DNA from 3 places in the Caballeronia sp. RCC_10 genome. Region 2 is predicted to be linked to each of the others. Evidence: predicted binding sites of a transcription regulator. Region 2 holds the regulator's gene; each other region holds the start of a gene.

Evidence for each region. Region 2 encodes FliA, which starts transcription of late flagellar genes. Its sites were predicted from a motif close to CTAAAGTTTNNNNNNNNNNNGCCGNTA; they were not measured.
Region 1: a site for FliA is predicted at 5,478-5,504, ahead of fliS (flagellar export chaperone FliS). Genes of this name have one in related genera too.
Region 3: a site for FliA is predicted at 4,245-4,271, ahead of AB6804_RS08595 (flagellin domain-containing protein). Genes of this name have one in related genera too.

The regions. Positions count from the first base shown of each region.
Region 1 covers NZ_JBFUPT010000034.1:2,234-9,917, forward strand. Annotated here, with positions in the region: gene fliI (flagellar protein export ATPase FliI) at 1-1,386, opposite strand, end outside; gene fliH (flagellar assembly protein FliH) at 1,380-2,048, opposite strand; gene fliG (flagellar motor switch protein FliG) at 2,041-3,036, opposite strand; gene fliF (flagellar basal-body MS-ring/collar protein FliF) at 3,026-4,801, opposite strand; gene fliE (flagellar hook-basal body complex protein FliE) at 5,057-5,422, shown strand; gene fliS (flagellar export chaperone FliS) at 5,658-6,077, shown strand; gene AB6804_RS28275 (flagellar protein FliT) at 6,108-6,437, shown strand; gene AB6804_RS28280 (flagellar hook-length control protein FliK) at 6,482-7,684, shown strand, end outside.
Region 2 covers NZ_JBFUPT010000003.1:439,134-446,817, forward strand. Annotated here, with positions in the region: gene AB6804_RS09710 (cytochrome b/b6 domain-containing protein) at 1-248, opposite strand, end outside; gene AB6804_RS09715 (PepSY domain-containing protein) at 269-532, opposite strand; gene AB6804_RS09720 (thiamine pyrophosphate-binding protein) at 610-2,301, opposite strand; gene AB6804_RS09725 (hypothetical protein) at 2,351-2,488, opposite strand; gene flhF (flagellar biosynthesis protein FlhF) at 2,551-4,275, shown strand; gene AB6804_RS09735 (MinD/ParA family protein) at 4,268-5,185, shown strand; gene AB6804_RS09740 (RNA polymerase sigma factor FliA) at 5,206-5,937, shown strand; gene AB6804_RS09745 (PAAR domain-containing protein) at 7,406-7,684, shown strand, end outside.
Region 3 covers NZ_JBFUPT010000003.1:203,881-211,564, reverse strand. Annotated here, with positions in the region: yybP-ykoY riboswitch at 1-135, shown strand, start outside; gene AB6804_RS08610 (sodium:calcium antiporter) at 242-1,252, shown strand; gene AB6804_RS08605 (flagellar protein FliT) at 1,382-1,666, opposite strand; gene fliD (flagellar filament capping protein FliD) at 1,711-3,156, opposite strand; gene AB6804_RS08595 (flagellin domain-containing protein) at 3,333-4,157, opposite strand; gene AB6804_RS08590 (aldo/keto reductase) at 4,520-5,470, shown strand; gene rpsU (30S ribosomal protein S21) at 5,827-6,039, shown strand; gene AB6804_RS08580 (hypothetical protein) at 6,157-6,516, opposite strand; gene AB6804_RS08575 (hypothetical protein) at 6,550-6,975, opposite strand; gene AB6804_RS08570 (hypothetical protein) at 7,174-7,398, opposite strand; gene AB6804_RS08565 (DNA-3-methyladenine glycosylase I) at 7,409-7,684, opposite strand, start outside.

The DNA of each region.
Region 1 (7,684 bases), on a different contig from region 2:
ACCGACATTAATCAAATCCTTGTTGCGCTGATAACGCGAAAGCATCTGTTTGAAGAGACGCACGCGCTCGAGATGCTTGTCGTCGATGATCGACGTCATCACGCGGCTAATCGACTGTTCGATATCGATCGCCGGATAGTGCCCCGCCTCCGCGAGCGACCGGTTCAGCACGATATGGCCGTCGAGAATCGCGCGGGCGGAATCGGCAATCGGGTCCTGCTGGTCGTCGCCTTCGGTGAGCACCGTATAGAACGCGGTGATCGAGCCGCCGCCTTCCGGGCCGTTGCCGGTACGCTCGACGAGCGCGGGCAGCTTCGCGAATACCGACGGCGGATAACCCTTCGTCGCGGGCGGCTCGCCGATCGCGAGCGCAATCTCGCGCTGCGCCATCGCGTAGCGGGTGAGCGAGTCCATCAGCATCAGCACGTGCTTGCCCTGATCGCGGAAATACTCCGCGAGCGAGGTCGTGTACGCGGCGGCCTGCATCCGCAGCACCGGCGAAACGTCCGCCGGCGCGGCCACGACGACCGAGCGCGCGAGTCCGTCCTCACCGAGAATCTGCTCGATGAATTCCTTCACTTCGCGGCCCCGCTCGCCGATCAGCCCAATCACGATGACTTCCGCGCTCGTATAGCGCGCCATCGTGCCGAGCAGCACGGATTTACCCACGCCCGAGCCCGCGAAGAGGCCCATGCGCTGACCGCGTCCGACCGTGAGCAGCGAGTTGATCGCGCGCACGCCGACATCGAGAACCTTGTGAATCGGCTCGCGGTTCAGCGGATTGATCACGGGCGCGGCCAGCGGTGCATCCATCTTCGCGCCCAGCGGCCCGAGACCATCGAGCGGGCGGCCGGATGCGTCGACCACGCGGCCCAGCATTTCCCAGCCGACGGGCAGACGCTTGGCGCCCGCCATCGGATCGTTGATCGGCGCGCTTTCCAGCGGATACACCCGCGCGCCCGGCAACAGGCCCGCGACTTCGGTCGTCGGCATCAGGAACAGCTTGTCGCCCGCGAAGCCGACGACTTCCGCTTCGGCGGTCGGGATCGCGCTGCCGGGCGGCAACTCGATCATGCATTCCGAACCCACGCCCATCTTCAGGCCGACGGCTTCGAGCACGAGGCCCGCGGCGCGCGTCAGGCGGCCGCACGGACGCAGCGGCTTGGCGATCGCGTTGCGCGACTTCAGCGCATCGAGCTTGTCGCGCCACGTGTCGATATGCGGATTGCCCGCGAGCGCGGCGAGTTCGGCGATCGTGCGCGCGGCGTGGTCATCGGGCAGATCGCCGGCGATAGCCTCATCGCCTGCGAGCGGTCCAAACGACGCCCGCGCGAGTTCCTGTTCCAGCGCGCTCAGGCCATCCTGCGTGATTCGATTGTTCACCACGGCTTGTTCCTCCCGAGCGCCGCCACGACGCGCTCCCAGCGCGATACGTTGGTCGCGTCGATTTCGCCGGTCGCGGCGTGCGCCTTGCAGCCGCCACGTTCGATGGCCGGATCGGGCCGCACCGTCCAGCCGGCGGCTTCGAGTTCTTCCTTCAGATACGAATCGACGACCGGCAAATCCGCCGGACTGACGACCAGCGTCGGCGCGCCCGAAAGCTCCGGCTCGGCTGCGATCACTTCACGCGCCACGGCGAGGAGGGCGGTCGGATCGAGCGTCAAATGCTGACGCACGACCTGCTGCGCGATATCGATGGCAAGCGCGGCAAGCGATTCCGCGATGGCGGCATCGGCGGCCTGCAGCGCGGTCTTGAAGGTATCGGCGATCTGTGCTAGTTGCGCGGCTTGCGCAAGCGCTTCCTTGCGGCCTTCCTCGAAGCCGCGCGCCTCGCCCTGCTCGAAGCCCGCCTTGAAGCCGAGCGCCTGACCGGCGACGTGCCCCTTGGCCAGCCCCTGCGCGTGCGCATCTTCCTCGACGCGCCGCAGATGCGCTTCGAGCGCGGCCTGATCCGCCGCACTGTTGTCGACGGTGACGGGATCGAACGACGCCATCTCCCAGCGTTGATACGCCGACACGTTGGCCTTCGCGGCAGCAGCGTTAGACATATGCGTCCTCCGCCTTGCCGCCTAGCTGAATCTGGCCGGCTTCGGCGAGATTGCGCACGATCTGCAGAATCTTGCGTTGCTGCTGTTCGACTTCCGACACACGCACCGGACCACGCGAATCGAGGTCTTCGGCGAGCAGTTCGGCCGCGCGTTGCGACATGTTCGACAGGAACTTCTGGCGCAAGCCGGGCTGTGCGCCCTTCAGCGACACGATCAGCGTTTCCGACTCGACTTCCTTCAGCAGCAGCTGGATTGCGCGGTCTTCCAGATCCATCAGGTTCTCGAACACGAACATCTGGTCGATGATCTTCTGCGCGAGTTCGGCGTCGTAATCGCGCACGTTCGACAGCACGCCTTCCTCGTGATTGCTCGACATGAAGTTGAGAATCTCCGCCGCCGTGCGGATGCCGCCCATCGGCGCGCGCTTCAGGTTGTCGCTGCCGGACAGGAGCGTGGTCAGCACGTCGTCGAGTTCGCGCAGCGCGGCGGGCTGAATGCCGTCGAGCGTCGCGATGCGCAGCAGCACGTCGTTGCGCAGCCGGTCGTTTAGCAGCGACACGATTTCCGAAGCCTGATCGCGGTCCAGGTGCACGAGGATCGTCGCGATGATCTGCGGATGCTCGTTCTTGATGAGTTCCGCAACCGCGCCCGAGTCCATCCACTTCAGGCCCTCGATACCGCTCGTATCGCTGCCTTGCAGAATGCGGTCGATCAGCGCGCCGGCCTTGGTTTCGCCGAGCGCCTTCGTCAGCACCGAGCGAATGTACTCGCTCGAATCGAGCGACAGCGCGGTGTGCTTTTCCGCTTCCAGCACGAATTCGGTCAGCACGTTGTCGAGCTGCTCGCGCGTCACGTTCTTGAGCGCCGCCATCGTCGCGCCGATTTTCTGGACCTCGCGCGGCGCGAGATATTTGAAAACGTCGGCGGCTTCTTCCTCACCGATCGACATCAGGAGGAGAGCGGCTTTATTCAGGCCTTCAGCGTTCATCGGACACCCAGTTCTTCACGACGGTCGCAACGATTCTCGGGTCCTGCCGCGCAACCATGCGGGCGTAGTCGAGATTGCGATCGAATTTGGCTTTGTTGCTTTCATGACCGAGGAGACTGACCTCGGCATCCTTTTCTTCTTCGTCCTTCTTCTCGCCGTCCATCGTCGAGCCGTCGAGCAGCGAGAGTTCGTCCGGTGCGCCAGCGAGCGTCGGCGCAATTTCGGGCGGCGGCGGGAAGGCGCGCTTCATCGCCGGCTTCACCATGCTGAAGTACAGGAACAGCGCGACGATGCCGATGCCCACGTACTTCGCCAGCGAGATGCCGCGCGCAATCATGTCGGGCGTACGCCACCACGGCACGTCCGGCGTCATGTTCAGGTCCGACGTGAACGCGCTGTTCACTACGTTGACCGAATCGCCGCGCTTCTCGTCATAGCCCATCGCGTCCTTCACGAGCTGCTGCACTTGCGCGAGCTTGTCGGCGGCGAGCGGCGTCATCGTCACGTTGCCCTTCGCATCGACCTTCTTCTCGTAGTTGACGACCACCGCCACCGAAAGACGCTTGATGCCGCCCGTCGCCTGCTCGAAGTGGCGCACGGTGCGATCCACTTCGTAGTTCGTCGTCGTGTCCTTGCGCAGGTTTTGCGGCGTGGACTTCGTGGCGGCCGCGCCGGATGCGGCTGCGTCGATCGGTGCGGATGCCGCTTGCGGCGGCTGGTTCGACAGCGCGCCCGGCACGCCCGTCGCGCCGCTGCCCGACGTTTCGCTCGATTCGCTCGATTGCTGGCTGCGGATCGCGGTGCTTTGCGGATTCGCGTTCGGGCCATAGCTTTCGGCGGTCTGTTCGAGCTTGGAGAAGTCGATATCCGCGCTGACTTGCGACCGCGCATTGCCGGCGCCGAAGAGCGGCGCGAGGATCGCGTCGATGCGCTTCTGCGTGTTGTGCTCGATCTGCTGCATGTACTTGAGCTGCGATGCGTCGAGGCCGCTTGCGGCGCTCTGGCTCGTGAGCAGGTTGCCGTCCTGATCGACGATGTTCACGTTCTTCACCGGCATGTCCGGCACGCCCGACGACACCATGTGCGCGATCGCGAGCACTTGCCCTTCGTCGAGCACGCGGCCGGGATAGAGGTTCACCATCACCGAGGCGGTCGGCAGTTCCTTGTCGCGCACGAAGACGCTCGGCTTCGGTATGGCGAGATGCACGCGCGCCGACTTCACCGACGAGATCGAACCGATGGTGCGTTCGAGTTCGCCTTCCAGCGCGCGCTGATAGTTGATCTGTTCCGCGAACTGGCTGATGCCGAACTTCTGGTTGTCCATCAGTTCGAAGCCGACCGAGCCGTTTTTCGGCAAGCCCTGGCTCGCGAGACGCAGGCGCGTTTCGTGAACCTGCTCGGCCGGAACGAGGATGGCGCCGCCGCCTTCGGACAGCTTGTAGGGAATGTTGCCCTGCTGGAGCGCGGTAACGATTGCGCCGCCGTCGCGGTCCGACAGATTGCTGAACAGCACGCGATAGTCCGGCTGGCGCGACCACAACAGCAGCCCGGCGACGACCATCGCGAGCACGGCGACCGCGATGATCAGCGGCACGCGCGGGTTCGAGCGGAATTGCGAAAGCATCGGCACGCGCTGTGCAAAGCCGCCGAAATTACCGCCCGGAAGGCCCGCGCCCGCAGCGGCGCTGCCGGCCGCGCCAGGCTGCGCGCCGGCCAGGCCCATCCTGGCGTCGGGCGTAATCAAAGAGTTATTGGGCGTTTCCATTTGGCGTCGATGCTCCGAATCTTGGCGTCTTCCTGTCGCCGCTGTTCGTCAGCGGTTGAGGAGTCTTTTCACGATGGGGATTATCCGCACAAGATTGCAAGTCGATTCGATGAATAGAGCCGGGTTTCCCCCGTTCTTCGGGCGGTTTGGAAACGCCCCCGCTGCTAATCTTTTTCAAACCTGGAAGAGGCTCCCGAGCGCCGCCCGGACACCCTTCTGTTCTTTGAGATAGCGTTGCAGTCACACGGAGTCAACATGAACTTTCCGATCAATCCGCTTTCCGCCGCGATGAGCGCCATCCAGTCGATGTCCGCGGAGGCGGCCGGCGGCGCGTCGGCGTCGGGCGCAGTCACCGGCGGGGTATCCGGAGCACGCGGAAACTCCGGCGCGGTCAGCGCGGGCAGCTTCGCGGATGCGCTGAAATCGTCGATCGACAAGATCAGCGACAACCAGACGAAGGCGCTCGGTGAAGCGCACGCGTTCGAAGTCGGCGCGCCGAACGTCTCGCTCAACGACGTGATGGTCGACATGCAAAAGGCGAACGTCGGTCTCCAGTTCGGCCTGCAGGTCCGCAACAAGCTGGTGTCGGCGTACAACGACATCATGCAAATCTCCGTCTGACGCGTTCAGGCGCCGTCCGCGCAAGCCCGCCGTTTTGGCCCCGAAGCCTTGCGCCCTAAAGCTTTGCCGCGTTCCTCCGATAACCCCGATAACAGCACGGCGAACGATGGTTCGCTCGCGAGAGCGGGCAGCGCCTTCGTGATTTCCGCCGGCACCGATTTCTTGCCGGACACGCAACGGGCGTCCGGACGGGCGGCGAGGGCCGCGCGGGCATTGCATTCAGGGAGAGCCATCGATGTATTCGCAGGGACAGGCGGGAGCCAACGCATATGCGCGCGTCGGCGTTCAGACGGGCGTGATGGGAGCCAGCCCGCACCGGCTCATCGTGATGCTTTATCAGGGCGCGAGGCAGGCCATTGCGCAGGCGCGGATGCATCAGCAGCAGAACAACATCGGCGCACGCGGAGCGGCGATCGGCAAGGCGATCAACATCGTCGAAAGCGGCTTGCAGCAGGCGCTCAATAAGGAAGCGGGCGGCGAAATCGCGCAGCGGCTGGACGCGCTGTACTCGTACATGACGCGCCGGCTTCTGGAAGCGAACCTGAAGCAGGACGAGAAGATGCTCGTTGAAGTCGACGACTTGCTCGCGACGCTCGAGGAAGCGTGGGTTGGAATTGGACCGGAAGTGGCGCAGATGACCGCGGCAGCCGTCTGAACGGAAGTGGCGGGCGACTGCCAGAGAAGAATGAAAACCACACAAGAATACTTCGCTCACTATGAAGCCATCGCCGCGCTTTCCGCCCAGATGCTGGTGGCGGCGCGCGAAGGCGAATGGAGCGAGCTGAAGGCGATGCAGGGCGTGTATCGCGGCTTGGTCGACCAGTTGCAGGAGACGGATGCCGGCTCGGAACTCGACGAAAGCGCCCGGGCGCGCAAGCTGGACCTGGTGAAGAAGATTCTCGCCGACGACGCCGCCATTCGCGATCTGAGCTCGCCGAGTCTCGCGCGCCTGTCGGCGCTCTTCACGGTCAACAGCACGGCGCGCGTTCTGAAGAAGATGGTCGGACTGCGTTGAACGACGCGCCGCGCGATTGAGCGGACGCACTTGAGGATTTCGGCATGACAGGACTCGACTCCACGCTGGCGGCGCTGCTTGCGAGCCGCACCGACCTCGTCCTGTCCGCGATCCGCGCGGCCGATGGCGTCAACGGCGCGGCCGGCGCCGCCGCTGGCCGGACGACCACACAAACGGATACATCGCATTCCGTCGATGCGCCCGTCACGCCCGCATCGGTCGCGGCGAACGCGGCGGCATCGGCGAAAACCGAGCTTTCGAACGTCGCGCGCACGCTCGACGTGATTTCCCGGCTGGGCGGTGCAGCGCCCGCCGTCATCGGCGATACGCCTTTATGGCCGACGCCTCCGCGCCCCGCGAGCGCCTTCGCCGCGCTCACGACCGGCCTTTTCGATACCGCTTTCTCTTCCAACGCAGCCGCCGTCGCCGCGGCGCGCGCCGCGACCCTGAACTTGCCGCCGCTGCCGGCTTCGGTGCTGGCGGGCGAACTGGCGAAGACCGTCGGCGAGAGCGGACTCTTTTACGAATCGCATCTCGCGCAGTGGCTGGCGGGGCAGCGCAGCGCGGCATCGCTCGGCAACGAGCCGCAGGCGCACGTCGATTCCCGCTCGGCGCCGCTCGACTTCGCCGACGATTTCCGCACCGCCCCCGATATTCCCGACACGCCCCCGCCGATGCCCGCGCGCCCCGTCGCGATGCCGCAGACGCCGCAGCAGGCGGCCGCGCTCGCTGCGTCGGTGCGGGATGCGCCGCCTTCGGTGCTGTCGAATTCGCAGACGGCGAGTCCTGCGCCGTCCCTGGCTGCGCAGCCGGGGTCGCATGAATCGGCGGTGCAGGCGTCCGTGACGGCGGGCATTCATCCCGCAACGCTCGATGTCGTGCGCCAGCAACTCGACGTCCTCGCCAACGGACAGTTCCGCTGGCAGGGCGAGGCGTGGCCGGGGACGCGCCTCGAATGGGAAGTGAGCCGTGAGCCGCGCGACGCCCGCACGCCTGAATCGCCCGCCGACGATCGCGCCTGGCGCACCCGCGTGACGCTTTCGCTGCCCGCGCTCGGCACGGTGGACGCGGAACTGGTGCTGACCGGCGAGCAGCTCGCGGTGCGCATTCAGACGAGCGATCGCGGCGCGAGCCGCCTGGCGTCGGAGGGCGCGGCCTTCGCGCGTCAGCTCGATGCGGCGGGGATCGCGCTGGCGTCGTTTTCCGTGCGTGCGGCGGACGGTGCGGCCGACATCGACCTGGGCGAG
Region 2 (7,684 bases):
AGCGGCCGGCCCGCCGCAAGGGAGCGGAAATATTCGCGAAGACGCGCCGGTGTCGGCCACCACGCCGAGAAGCGCGCATTCGCCGAGCCGATGAACCCCCACACGATGCGCGCGACCACGAGTCCCGCCGCGATGTACCCCAGCAGCCGATGCGTGGAATCCGTCGGCCCGAAAAGATTCCACACGACGATGCCCGCGACCGCCCAGTGCGTCAGCCGCACCCAGATGTCCCAGACCTTTACGCGCATCGACATGACAAACAGCGTGCTCAGTCGACTTCGGACTTCACGACATCCAGCGTTTTGGTGTCGTAGTAAATCTCGACTTTCTTGCCGTCCTTGTCGCGACCGTAAATTTCGTAGCAGTTGCCATCGACCTTGAACTTGCGGATCTTGTAGCCCTGCGACTCGATCTTGGCCTTCGCATCCGATTCCTTCATCCACTCGCCTTTCGGATGCGCCGTGCAGTCCGCTTTCGCGAACGCCGCACCGGAGAAGCCCAGCGCCAATGCAACCGCAAGAATCTTGAGCATCGCTAACCCCCAGTAATTTCGAGCGGATTACTCTACTGCCACCGGGGGTTAAGAGCAAGCAAATCGAAAGCTCGCGGTCAACGCTTGCCTTGCTGACGAACCTGCTCCAGCGTCGCCGCCGGCGTGCTCTGATCCTGTGGAATGCGAATCTCGATGACCGCGGGCAGCCCGGATTCCACGGCGCGATCGAACGCGGGCATGAACTGGTCGGTCGTCTCGACCCGTTCGCCGTGCGCCCCGAACGCGCGCGCATACGCGACGAAATCCGGATTGGTCAGCCCCGTCCCATGCACGCGATGCGGGTAGTGCCGCTCCTGATGCATGCGGATCGTGCCGTATTGAGCGTTGTTCACGACGACGAAAATCACTGCCAGCCGATACTGCATCGCCGTGGCGATTTCGTGGCTCGCCATCATGAAGCAGCCGTCGCCGGCGAAGGCGATCACCGTGCGATCCGGATACAGCGACTTCGCGGCGATGGCGGCGGGCACGCCGTAGCCCATCGCGCCGCTCGTCGGTGCGACCTGCGAGCGGAAGTGCCGATACGAATAGTGCCGATGCAGCCACGTTGCGTAATTCCCCGCGCCGTTCGTGAGAATGGCGTCGGCGGGCAGCCGTTCGGCGAGCGCGCGCATGATCTCGCCGAGCTGGACATCGCCCATCATCGGCCTGGGCTTGCGCCATTCGAGGTACGCGGCGTGCGCGGCCTCGGCGGCTCCCGTCCACGCGATCGCAGCGGGCGGTTCGAGCGCCGCGAGCATCGAAGCGATTTCCGGCATGCCCGACACGATCGGCAAATCCGCGCTATAGACGCGTCCCAATTCTTCCGCGCCCTGATGCACGTGGATGAGCGTCTGCTTCGTCTTCGGGATATCGAGCAGCGTGTAGCCGCCCGTCGTCGATTCGCCCATGCGCGGGCCGAGCACGAAGAGGACATCGGCGTCGCGCACGCGGGCAGCGAGCGCCGGATTGATGCCGAGGCCGACATCGCCCGCATAGTTCGGATGCTCGTTGTTCAGCGTGTCCTGAAAGCGGAAGGCGCAGCCGGCCGGCAACTGCCATCGCTCGATGAAACGCGCGAAGTCCTGCGTGGCGGCTTCCGTCCAGCCGCTGCCGCCCGCGATCACGAACGGCTTCTTCGCATGGGCGAGCAGGTCGCGCAGCCGTTCCATCTGCGCCGGCGCGGGCGATGCGGCCACCCGCTGATAACGCGGCGCGGCGGGCGCGGCATCGCAGGCTTCGGTCAGCATGTCCTCGGGCAGCGCGAGCACGACCGGCCCCGGACGCCCCGCCGTCGCGACGTGGAACGCATGACTCATGTATTCAGGCACGCGGCGCGGATCGTCGATCTGCGCGACCCACTTCGCCATCTGCCCGAACATGCGCCGATAGTCGATCTCCTGAAACGCCTCGCGATCCATGTGGTCGCGCGCGCATTGGCCGATGAGCAGGATCATCGGCGTCGAATCCTGATACGCGGTGTGCACGCCGATGGATGCGTGCGTCGCGCCCGGCCCGCGCGTGACGATCGCGACGCCGGGCCGGCCGGTCAGCTTGCCGACCGCTTCGGCCATGTTCGCCGCGCCCGCCTCGTGGCGGCACACGATGGTCTGAATCTGTTCAGTTTCGTCGTGCAGCGAATCGAGCACGGCGAGAAAGCTCTCGCCGGGCACGCAGAACACGCGCTCGACGCCGTGTTGCACGAGCGCATCGACGACGAGACGCGCGCCGGTGGTTTGAGTGGAAGCGGGGGAAACATCGGACGCCATGCGTAAAAGTCTCCTGTCGGTTCTGGTTGGCGGAAAAGCGCCCTATAGCTTACGCCGTGGTCGGCACGGCGAGCCGAATCTTTACCGCGATCTGCTCCATCAGCCGAAATACCCCTTTTTCACACCCCTTATCCAGCGATAGACGCAGGCGCTTCTTCGCAATAATGGCTTCACTGAAAGCGGACACGTCGAAACATCCGGCGACGCCCGCCTCGCAAAGATCGCAGTCATTCCTCATCGGGGGCAAGTTTGAACATCCGTAAATTCATTGGCGCGAACAGCCGCGACGCACTGCGACAGGTTCGGGAAGCGCTTGGCCCCGATGCAATCGTGCTGTCGAACCGTACGCTGGACGATGGTTCCGTGGAGATCGCCGGTTGCGCGGACAGCGATATCGCGTCGATCTCGCCGAAAGCGCAAGAGCTGGCCGCGCCCGCGACGTTCGCGAGCGCCACGCCGCGCGCCGCGCTGGCGCAGGCAGCAGCCGCTGCGGCCAAGCACGCCGCACCGAATCCCTATGCGAGCGGCGATGTGTTCTCGTCCGTGTTCGGCGCGAAGCCCGACGCCGATGCCGACGCAGCCGACGAAGCACCCGCCGACGAAGCATCCCGCACGCTGGCCGATTCGAATCCGTGGCTGATCGAGCATGCGCGACGCATCGCCGAGCAGGCCGCGACGCCGTCGAATCGGCCGCTGACGGCATCGTCGGCAATTGCACGCGGCATGGGCGTGCCGGTGCCGCCCAAAGCGCAAGCCGCCGACAAGCCGGAGACGGCGAGCTACGTGCTGCGCCAGGCCGCGCAACCGAAGGTGGACACGCCCGAGTGGGCGCGCGAAGCCGCGCAAGTCGCCGCACGCCGCGCCGCGCAGAAGATCAACGCAAGCGCGCCGCAAGCGGAAGCATCGCCGGCATCGGCTGAAGGTGCGTTCGAAGGCTTGCCCGCGAATGCGGCGGCTGTCGTCACCGAGGCGATTCGTGCGCGCATGGAGCAGGTCGTCAACGATACGGTGATGAACGAGCTGTCGTCGATGCGCTCGATGATGGAAGAACAGTTCTCCGGCCTGCTGTGGGGCGATCGCCAGCGCCGCATGCCGAGCAACGCCGCGCTGACCAAGCACCTGTTCGCCGCGGGCTTCTCCGCGCAACTCGTGCGCATGATCGTCGACAACTTGCCGGAAATGGAAAACGCCGAGCACGCGCTCGAATGGGTGCAGCAGGTGCTCGAATCGAACCTGCCGGTGATGGCGAGCGAAGACGCGCTGATGGAACGTGGCGGCGTGTTCGCGCTGATGGGCCCGACGGGCGTCGGCAAGACGACGACCACCGCGAAGCTCGCCGCGCGCTGCGTGATGCGCTTCGGCGCAAGCAAGGTCGCGCTGCTGACGACGGACAGCTACCGGATCGGCGCGCACGAGCAGTTGCGCATCTTCGGCAAGATTCTCGGCGTCTCGGTGCACGCGGTGAAGGACGCGGCCGATCTGCAACTCGCGCTTTCGGAGCTGCGCAACAAGCACATCGTGCTGATCGACACGATCGGCATGAGCCAGCGGGATCGCACGGTGTCCGATCAGATTTCGATGCTGTGCGGCGCGGGTCATCCGGTGCAGCGCCTGTTGCTGCTGAACGCGACGAGCCACGGCGACACGCTCAACGAAGTCGTGCAGGCCTACAAGAGCGCGGCCGATCAGCCGCCGCTCGCGGGCTGCATCCTGACCAAGCTCGATGAAGCGACGAACCTCGGCGGCGTGCTCGATACGGTCATCCGCTACAAGCTGCCGGTGCATTACGTATCGACCGGACAGAAGGTGCCGGAAAACCTGTACGTGGCGACCAAGCGGTTCCTGATCAAAAGCGCGTTCTGCATTCCGCGCGACGGCTCGCCGTTCGTGCCGCAGGACGAGGAAGTGCCGGCGCTGTTGTCCGCATTGTCCGCGCGTGCCGCGGCTGAACTCCATGAGGTTCGCTTTGGATAAGCTCGTGCTCGACCAGGCTGAAGGCCTGAGACGGCTCCTGACGCGTGCAGGCTCGCGCGTGGTGGCGGTCGCGGGCGGACCGGCGGGCATCGGTTGCACGTCGGCGGTGGTGAATCTCGGCGCGGCGCTGGCCGTGCATGGCAAGGATGTGCTCGTCATCGACGAGCGGCAGAACGGAACATCGGTGAGCCGCATGGCGGGGCTTTCCGGATCGCAGGCGATGAGTGCGGTGATGTCCGGCCGCCACACGTTGCAGGACGTCGTCACGCGCACGCCGCTCGGCTTTTCGCTGATCGCCGCGCCCCGCGAGGAGCGCGTGAGTCACGACGCCGCGCAGTGCCGCGGGTTGCTCGACGGACCGGCGGACATCGTGCTGATCGATACGCAACTGGATCGGCATGGCGCGCTGTCGTCGCTTGCGGCGCAGGCGCATGACTTCCTGATCGTCACGCGGGCGGCTGCGCCGGCGATCACCGAGGCGTATGCGTGCATGAAGCGTCTGCACTACGCGCATGCGATCGGACAGTTCCGCGTGCTGATCAATCACGTGCAGAACCCGGCCGACGCGGCGGTCGCGTTCGACAACCTGTCGGGCGTGGCGAGCCGGTATCTGGCGGTGGCGCTCGTGCAGGCGGGGTATGTGTCCGAGGATGCGCGCATTACTCGGGCGAGGGAGCTGTCGCGTTCGGTGGTAGAGGCGTTTCCGGCTACGGCTGCGGCGCGCGACTATCGCCAGATTGCGGCGGAGCTTCTGCACTGGCCGGTGCGTTCCACGCCGGCTGCCCGTGATGCTGAAGTTGAAAACGAAATGCAGTTTTTGGATGGCGAGTCTGACAAGGGCGGGCGGGAAGTGGCGCGAAGGGCGTCGATGTTTCCCGGCCATGCATTGAGCAGCACGGCGTCGATGTGATCAAGACAAAGGTGACCCAGATGTACAACGCCCAAGGCAAACTCTCGCAGTCCGACGTGTTGACGCGCTATGCGCCGCTCGTTCGCCGGCTGGGGCTGCAGCTCGTCGCCAAGATGCCGGCGAGCGTCGACCTCGACGATCTGATTCAGGCCGGCATGATCGGCCTGTTGGATGCGGCGAGCCGTTACAAGGAAGATCAGGGTGCGCAGTTCGAGACGTATGCGAGCCAGCGCATTCGCGGCGCGATGCTCGATGAACTGCGCGCGAACGACTGGCTGCCGCGCAGCATGCGCAAGACGTCGCGCGAAGTGGAATCGGCGGTGCACAAGGTCGAGCAGAGCCTTGGCCGTTCGGCGAGCGAGACGGAAATCGCCGAGCATATGCAGCTGCCGCTAGACGAGTATCAGTCGATGCTGCAGGACTTGCACGGCAGCCAGTTGATCTATTACGAAGACTTCGACCGCTCGGCGGACGACGAACCGTTCCTGGATCGACATTGCGTGGATCGATCGGACCCGCTGTCGGCGTTGCTCGATGACAGCCTGCGCGGCGCGTTGATCGAGGCTATCGATCGGCTGCCGGAGCGCGAGAAGCTGCTGATGAGCTTGTATTACGAGCGCGGGCTGAATCTGCGAGAGATCGGCGCGGTGATGGAAGTCAGCGAGTCGCGGGTTTGCCAGTTGCATAGCCAGGCGGTCGCGAGGCTGCGGGCGAAGTTGCGGGAGCAGGAGTGGACGGGGGTGGAGGCTTGAGGGGGCCGCGCCAAGTTTGGCAAAGATGCTAAGGGAAACCTATTCATTGATCGTCTTTTCATCCGACCAACCCACGCTTACTCCGCCAACGTCGATCAGAGGTGAGTCAAGCCAATCTGCATGCAATTCCGGCCCACGCCAGAAACGCATGCGGGGTCGCCGGGCGGCACGACGACAATTTGGGAATCGATGCTGACTTAACGCGTTGAGAGTCGTTTCCTGGTGGCGGATACAGGACGCGTAATGTCAGTGTTGGACCAGAGGTGATGAGTTCAGCTCTTGTGCCCTCAATGGTAGCCTTTGATTTCGCAGGCAAGGCCCGCCATTGAGGCCAGTGCAAATCCACCAGTGCCAGAAAGCGTTTATTTAACTTTTACGCCAGAACGCAGCAGCTACTAGGTTCACAAGTTGCCTTGTTAGAGCGTGATGCCAGTGGCCTCCGCCGCAGCGGCGGGCAACTGCACTCGACGATGCGGATCTGAGTCACGCGTTGCGAACGGGGTCGTTCGGTCATAGGGCGGCCTCTTGCAAACGCTGAGGAGCCCACACGTGCTGTACCAACGCAACCACCAGTGCGCGCGGGGCTCGCTGTTGCTCTCTCGTGAAGTTGTCGAAGGCTTTGAACGGCAATTGATGAGCGCGTTCGAGCCCTGGGCCGAGTCATTGAGAAATACAATGCGTCGCGGTTGTCTTCCACATAAACCGATAAGCGCACAGTGCTCAGATGTCTGTGTGTTTGAGCGGCACACACGTGTGATTCAGCCCACCCGGCGCGCGCTACAGGCTACCGCTCGCGCTGCGGTGGCAACCCGATCATGCCAAGCCTGTCGGCAAAGTGAAGTTTGCGGCGACTGGCCGCCGTGGCATCGGCTTTCGGACTACGCTTGCGCAGTGCGATGAACCCGGCGCGCTGCGCGACCGGCTCGGAGAAGCGTGGCAGAGCATCAAGGCCGGACTCGTGCGCGGCATTTCCATCGGCTTTCGACCGATCAAGCCGAACGGCGCGGCGACGGTTCGCATGGTATGCGATTCGTCGAATGGCAATGGCTTTAGCTGTCGTGCGTCACGATCTCGGCAAACAGTGGCGTGAGTATCACCGCATTGCCTTCGGCGGATAGTGAGCAACGGCGGATTAACGCTCCACCCCCCCCCGCATTATTCGACTCGACGGCATAGCGCCGACTATGCGCGACGGCACGGTGCGGCTCACTCCAGCAGACTGCAACCGCGCGAGACACTAGCGCCCCAATCGAAGACGTTTCAGAAGTTGATACGACTCGAATCTCCGTAGCCCGAAGTTCATTCCCTGTCAACTTTTGTCGATTTCACGATTTCGCTGATGCATCCAATTGCGCTTCTTCGTTGTGCTCGTATCCTGACAAATCAACTCAGGTGAGTAGGTCTTTTCTAACGAACCGAGACACATGCTGAAAAGCAAGCATAACGAATCATACAAAGGAGGCTGCACATGATGCGACGAATCGCCGTCGTTGGGGACCAACTCGATAACGGCGGAGAGGTTGGCTCTTACGAGGGACCGCAGTTTCTCATTCACGGGCACCAAGCCGCGCTTATAGGCGGCGAAGCTTATTGCCCGGTCTGCAAGACGACGGGATACATCGCGAAGGATGGCGGTCCGCGTCGTGTGAACTTCTTTATCAGCGAGATTGCAGCGCATGACGATGTAGTCGTGTGCGGCTGTCCAGAACATCCGCGCATCTTTGCCCAACTGGCAGGAGAGGCGTGG
Region 3 (7,684 bases), 240 kb from region 2:
GAAGGAGAACGCGTCAACATCCTCGGCTCTGCTGCCGTGGCGCGTTCGACCGGTCCGGTTTGGCGAGACCATTGATGCGCTATGTCGTTCCTGGTCGGACGGGCGTGGCGCATCATGGTTCGCTGACGTCCGGCCGTGGAATCATCGTCGTGTCCCCACAATCACAATATTCGTCTCCCTCTCGCGCTGCCATTCGCGTTGGCGCGGCGTTCGCTGTTTATCGTTCGATGCGGGGTGCCGCATGACGATGCTCTTCATCGAACTCGCGTTCATGCTCGCGATCATCCTGATCGCATCGGAGCTTTTCACCAACGCGCTCGAACATCTCGGCGAGCGGCTCGGCATTTCCGAAGGCGTCACCGGATCGCTGTTCGCGGCGGTCGGCACCGCATTGCCGGAGACGACCGTGCCGATCATCGCGCTTCTCGGCGGCACCGCCAGCCGCACGGTCAATGAAGAGATCGGCGTCGGCGCGATCCTCGGTGCGCCGCTGATGCTCGCGACGCTCTCCACCTGCCTGATGACCCTCGCCATCCTGAAGTCGCGCGGCTTGCGCGGGGTCATCATGCCGGAGCGCAGCGGCTTCACGCGTGACCTCAATTTCTTTCTCGTGGCGTTCTTGATCGCGGCAGGCGCGATGTTCGTGCCGCATCATGCGTGGCAAGTGCGCGCGCTGTTCGCGGGCGGACTCGTCGTGCTGTACATCATCTACGTGATCGCGACGTTCCGGGCATCTGCCAATCTCGTCGAGAGCGGGCACGGCACCGAAGCGCCCGAGACGCTCTTCATCTCGCGACTGGGCCTCAAGACGAACATCGGCTCGATCATGCTGCAGTTTCTCGCCGGCATCGTGCTGCTCGTCGGCGGCGCGAAGGGCTTCATTCACGGCGTCGAGGGCGTGTCGCAGGCGCTGGGGATATCGGCGCTGCTGCTGTCGCTCATCATCATTCCGATCGCGACGGAGTTGCCCGAAAAGGTGAACAGCATTCTGTGGGCGCGACGCGGGAAGGACACGCTCGCGTTCGGCAACATCACCGGCGCGATGGTGTTTCAGGGGACGTTGCTGCCGGGTATCGGCATCATGCTGACGCCGTGGGAGCCGCGAGTCGAAGTGTTGACAGGCGTGCTGATCACGCTCGCGGCGGCGGCGTGGCTGCGCTTTCATGCGCGCGGCAATGGCGTTGCGCTCTGGGCGCTGCTGGGCAATGGCGTGCTGTATGCCGCCTATCTGACGCTGACGCTCGGACGCTAAAGCTCGGACGCTGACGCCCGGCCAAAGAAAAATGCCCGCGCGAGGCGGGCATTGATGTTCATGCAGCGCGTCGGACATCGGCGCGTTGTTCTTGTTGTTGTTTGTTTAACGGCGTTGAGCGGGGAAACTTTAGAGGCGCGCGGCCTTTTGATAACGGCTCGCCGCGTTGGCTCGTTCCATCGACTGGCGATGGCTTGCGACGAGCGCGTCGCGCGCGATTCCGGCCGCCTGCGTCACCGCAGCGATGCTCGAGTGGATCTTGCGGATCGCCGCGAGCGCTTCGGCAGATTGCTCGGGCGCGAACGTCATCAATAGCGGCGAGCGCGTCTCCGCGAGGCTGGCCGCCAGGGCCCAGTTGCCCTCCACCGCAGCAACTTCGATCGCTTGAGACAGTTCCCACACGCGGAAGGCCACTTCGTCCTGGTTTATGTCAGTCATAGGTCGATACGCTCTGCAGTTCACTTGTTGGTGGCAAGTGCACCCGCGGTCTTCTCGCCGCCGAACAACTGGGTCAGGTATTGCGAGTTGCTTTGCATCTGTGCCATTAGCTTGTTGAGCGCGGTGAACTGCGTGTTGTACTGGTCCGTAAGCTTGTCCGCATACGCCTGCAATGCCGTGCTTTGCTTGGTGATGTCGGCCAAGTCCTTGGTCAGCTCAGTGGCTCGCGTGTCAAGAACGCCGCCGGTTTGCAGAAAACTCGTCGCGGTAGTGTTCAGGGTGGCGCCCACGCCATCCGTCGAGTTGAACAATGCGGTAACCGCGCTACGATTCGAACTTAACGCGCTCGAAAGCTTATCGCTGTCCAGCTTCAGGGTGCCGTCCGTCTGCAGATCGATGCCAATCGCGTTGAGAGAAAGCGTCGTGCTGCCGCTCGGTACGCCCTTTGCAAGCGTCGTTGCCAGCGCGCTCTTGATCGAATCCAGCATTGGGTCGCCGAGAAGCGGGCCTCCCTGGCTGCCGGCGCTCGCTGTCGAGTCGAAACTCGACAGCGAACTGGCGGTGCTGACGAAGGCGTTATAGGCCGCGACAAAACCATTGATGGCTTTTGTCGCGGCGTCGTCGTCGACGGCCACGGACAGTGTCTGACTCGTGTTGCTCGCCGCCGCAGAAAGGGAGAGCGTTACGCCGTTGATAGCGTCCGCGATAGTATTGCTCGGACTTGTGACGGCCATTCCATCGATCTTGAGCTTGGCGTCCTGAGCCGCGGATTGTTGCGTGTAGTTGGTGTTGGGGATCGACCCGTCGAAGGCGAGTGCGCCGAGCCCGTCCGTAGAATTGGTCGTCACGCTGAGCGTATTGGCAGCGCCCGTCGAATTGGAACTGAGGACGAGGTGCGAGCCGTCTACGCCAGCAATAACCGTCGCCGTCACGCCGGGGTTGTCCTTTGCAGAGTTGATCGCCGAAGCGATACCGGCGAGGGTGTTGTTTCCGGATCCGACCGCGATCGTCATTGCCGCGCTGCCTCCGACTGCGATCGACAGATCACCGGTGCCGACCGACGCGCTCGCGCCGATGCCAGTCTGCAACACGATCTTCTGCGCAGTCGCGACGTTCGTGATGTCAAGTGCGTAGCTGCCGGGGACCGTTCCGGTTGTCGCGGTGGCAGTCACGCCGTTGCCATTCGATCTTGCGGTCAATGTGGAGATAGCTGATGCATCCGCAAGACCCGCCAGTGCGGTCTGAAGTGCGGACAGCGACGATTTGAGCTGTCCGATCGCGGACAGCTTTGTATTGTCGAGGCTCTGGCGATAAGCAAGCGTCGAGGACTGTGCGGCTGTTTTCGCTGAGACGAGCGCCGCCACGACCGTCGACGTATCGGTCGTCGAATTCGTCACCCCGCTAATGATGGACTGCGCCGCCTGCGAAAGGGTGCTGCTTACGGAGGTGCTCGAAGATGTCGTCATGAGGATGTTCGTCTGTGGACTTTCCAACGCGACAACCGCGTGTTAAGCGTCAGGTGACGGAAAAATCCAGAGACGCATCATGGGAGACTAGTCTCCCATGATGCGCTTACCCGCCTGCCGCTGATTCAACGGCGTTACGCGCTTGATTCTGAAAGCTGCGCAGTGCCCTAAAACAGTTAGCCGAGAAGCTTCAGAACCTGCTGCGGCATCGAGTTCGCTTGTGCGAGCACTGAAATGCCTGCTTGCTGCAGAACCTGACCCTTCGACAGGTTCGCCGTTTCCTGGGCGAAGTCTGCGTCGGTGATCTGCGCGGAAGCGGCGCTCAGGTTGGTCGATTGCGATTGGAGGTCCGAAATGGCCGATTGGAAGCGGTTCAACTGGGCGCCGAACGTGGCTTGTTGCGTGTTGATGCTGTCCAGGGTGGTGTCGACCTTGGTCATCAAGGCTTGTGCAGCGGTTGCGTTCGCGCCTGCAACCGTGTCCGTGCCCGCTGTCAGGACTGTCGAATAGTCATTGCTGAGGTCGAGCGTGAGCTTCTGGCCTGCCGTTGCACCGACCTGGAAATCGACGGCCGCACCTGCCGTCCCGTCGAGAACCTTGACGCCGTTGAACGTCGTATCGGTTCCGACGCGCGTAATTTCTCCGATCCGCTGTTGTACTTCAGCATCGATCTTGGCGCGGTCGTTGGTGCTCAAGGAACCGTCGGACGCCTGCACCGCGAGTTGGCGAATGCGTTGGAGGTTATCTGTGATCGAGGACAGGCCGCTCGATGCGGTCTGCAGCATCGAGACAGCGTTGTTCGCGTTCGAAACGCTCTGGTTCAAAGCGTTGGTGTACGACTTCATCGACGTCGAGATAGCCAGGCCGGCAGCGTCGTCTGCTGCGCTATTGATGCGCTTACCCGAAGAGAGTCGGTTAATGGCCGACGAAAGTACGCTTTGCGAGCCGCTCAAGTTCTTTTGAGTGGCCATCGACAGGATATTTGTATTGATATTCAGCATGATTTACCTTGTTCAATTAGTGCGCCGATTGGCGCCGGTTCGGACAAAGCGTCGCGCTTTAGAGGAGCACTGACCGCCTTTCCTGGTTTTCGGCGGTCGGCCCCGAAACTTTAGGTTCGTTCGAGGGGCGTTGCTCGCCTGTTCCAGCGTGCGTTTGCCGGTTCCTAAGTTTTCGGCAGCGCGCGGAGAAACTTTATCCTGGGCTGACTGATTTCCTTTGAATGTAGCGGAGCCAGACGCACGCGGAACTTGAATGTGACGAATATGTCCGGCGATGATGCGGCGCGGCGCGCAAGGGGCTCAAGGCGATAGTGCCGGCTCGGCGTATGCTACAAGTTGCACCCTCGAATGGACCTAGGACCATGCAAAAAAGCACTATCGGCACATCAGATCTTAAAATCGCGCCGCTCGTGTTCGGCGGCAACGTGTTCGGCTGGACGGCCGACGAGCGCACGTCGTTCTCCATCCTCGACGCCTTCGTCGATCACGGCCTCAACTTCGTCGACACGGCAGATGTGTACTCCGCCTGGGTGGACGGGCATCAGGGCGGCGAGTCCGAAGCGATCATCGGCAAGTGGTTCAAGGAAAGCGGCAAGCGTCACAAGATCGTGCTCGCGACCAAGGTCGGCATGCTCAGTACGCGCGCGGGGCTATCGGCGGCTAACATCGCGGCTGCAGTCGACGATTCGCTGCGCCGCCTGAAAACCGATTACATCGACGTCTACTTCTCCCATCTCGACGACGACAAGACGCCGCTCGACGAGACGCTCGACGCATATCAGAAGCTCATCGCGGCGGGGAAGGTGCGCGTGATCGGCGCGTCGAACTACAAGGGCGAGCGGCTGGAAGAAGCATTGCGGGTCTCAAAGGAATCGGGATTGCCGGCGTATCAGGTTCTTCAGCCGGAGTACAACCTCTATGACCGCGAAGGCTATGAGACCGATCTCGAGCCCGTCGTGGAGAAGCACAAGATTGCGGTCGTCACTTATTTCAGCCTGGCGAGCGGCTTTCTGTCGGGCAAGTACCGCTCGAAAGACGACACGACGCAGGCGGCGCGCGGCTCGCGCGTCGAGAAGTATCTGAACGATCGCGGGCTGAATATCGTCGATGCGCTCGTCGAAGTGGCTACGCGCAACAGCACGACGCCCGCGACCGTCGCGCTGGCGTGGATCATCGCGCGGCCGAGCGTGACCGCGCCGATCGCCAGCGCGACATCGGTGAAGCAACTCGAAAGCCTTGCCGCCGCGACGCAACTCCAGCTTTCCGCCGAAGACCTGAAAATCCTCGACGAAGCCAGCGCCTGGCAGAAATAAATCTGTTGCATCAAAGGCTTGGCGTGTCTCGAAGAGTTGGCAGGGGCGCGATGTTCTGGTAACATCGCGCCCGAATCGAGAAATGTGCCCGGTTTCTTGCCTTCGCCGCTAAATATGACAACGTCAAAAGCTGGCGGCGAATGGCTCAGAATTGCGCGTTCAGGTGTCTCTCGCGAACACGCATGCCGCTCTCGCGGTCGAATCTCAACTCTCTCTTTTCCGGCCTCCGTGGCCGCTTTGCTCGTGTCCGCCCGTCGCGCCTTCAAGGTGCGTCATGTCCGGCGGACGATCGGAGTGCCGGCGCGCGGCGGATTTCCGTTGCGCACTTGAAAATACGTTTAGCAAACAGGATTTACATGACCACTATCGTCCTCAAAGAAAACGAGCCGTTCGATGTCGCGATTCGTCGCTTCCGCCGCACGATCGAAAAGAACGGCCTGATCGCAGAACTGCGTGAGCGCCAGTCCTACGAAAAGCCGACCACCGCGCGCAAGCGCAAGAAGGCTGCAGCTGTTTCGCGTCTGCGCAAGCGTCTGCGTAGCCAGATGCTGCCGAAGAAGATGCACTAAAGCGTCATCGCCTGGGCCGGAGCGAGTAGCCTGGCCCCGGAAGGCAAAACGGCGGTGCGACCCGAGAGGGCGCACCGCCGTTTCGTTTTTGCGGCGTCTTGCGCTTGATTCAGCGCGTTAGACGAACGCGTGCCGCTTGCGCAGCGTGGCGAGCAGATGCGGCCATTCTTCGACGCTCGCGTCGTCGTGAATCTGCTCCAGTTCGATCAGCAGATCGATGACGTTGGGATCGTACGCATTCACATTCGATGCATACAGCGCGCGCAGCAGCTTGCCGTCCTGCGCGTGCCGATAGTACGAGATGCCGACGCCTTCGAGGCCGGCCTCGTAGACTTCGTCGCGGACGAGCGAGCCGATCGCGCACTTGTGACCTTGCGGGCTGCGCAGGCGGCAAGAGCCGTTGTCATCTTCCGATACCGCCCGCTGCGCGAGCAAATGCGCGGCGACGCGTTCGTAGATGTCTTGCGGGCTCAGCATTCTGATTGGGCTCAACATACGGCACCCGTACGCTTAGGCAGCGGTTTTCAGAAGCTCGGCCGACAGACCGAATTGCCGCGCGATCGACGCGAGGCGCTCGCGCCATTCCCATTTGCCGAACACGTCGTGCACGTTCTGCAGGCAGGAAAGAAGTTCGACGGTATTGGGATCGAAGACGTTGATGCGCGCGCGCAGCAGCGCACGCTTGAGCGCCACGATGCCGACGTCCATGTAGGCCGGCACCGCTTCGGGCGGCTTGGCGAGGTAGCGGATGGGAACGCCTTCCATTGCCGTGACGTAGTCGCGCGGCTTGATGTAGGTGCCGACCGGGCAGCCGCCGCAGTATCCGCGGTAAGCGCCGCCGCCGTGGGGCAGCAAAGCGGCCTGCCCCTGCGCGAAAAGATGCGCTACCGCGTTGTTGAAGATCTCCTGATGCGTCAGGAAGTTCAAGCTTCTCATGATCTTTCTCCCCTGCGCCCCTGCGCAGCGGCCATGCGTTGAGTTACGAGCAACCTGCACTTGCGGTGTTCGGCGGCGTAATTCGCCGTCCGGCTACTGCTTCGAGCACGATGGTTTTCCCGGCCTATGGACACTGACGACTGGCAGCGTCCTGTACTCGCGGCGGATCTCTCCACTCAGTGAACGATCCGCACACCGTCAGTTATAACGGTTCGGCTCGGTAAAAAGGTGCGGCAGCGCACGCGAGGACGCCATTTTTACACGGCACGCACGATCGTGCAGCGCCGCAGAAGAAGGCAGACCGCTTGATCGCACGCGGCTTGCGCCGTGCTTCACTGCAATAAATTCCCTGGTATCGGGACTTTCCCGCATCAGCACGGTTACGCGGCTTGCATGTTGCCAAAAAGCAAAAATCTGTGGCATCGGAGGCTGCTTAAAGTCCCGCCTTCGCTGCCGCTTTGCGTTTCGTCTTGGGAGTGGCGCGGGATACGCAGTTGGCGGCGTGGTCGTTGACCATGCCGGTCGCCTGCATGAAGGCATAGCAAATGGTGGTGCCGACGAACTTGCAGCCGTATGCCTTGAGCGCGCGGCTCAGGGCGTCGGACTGGGGCGTGGATGCCGGCGTCGGATTGTTCGCATCGCGCGGGGTGTCGATCGTTTGGCCGTTGACGAACGACCAGACGAACGCCGCAAACGATCCGTGGTCGGC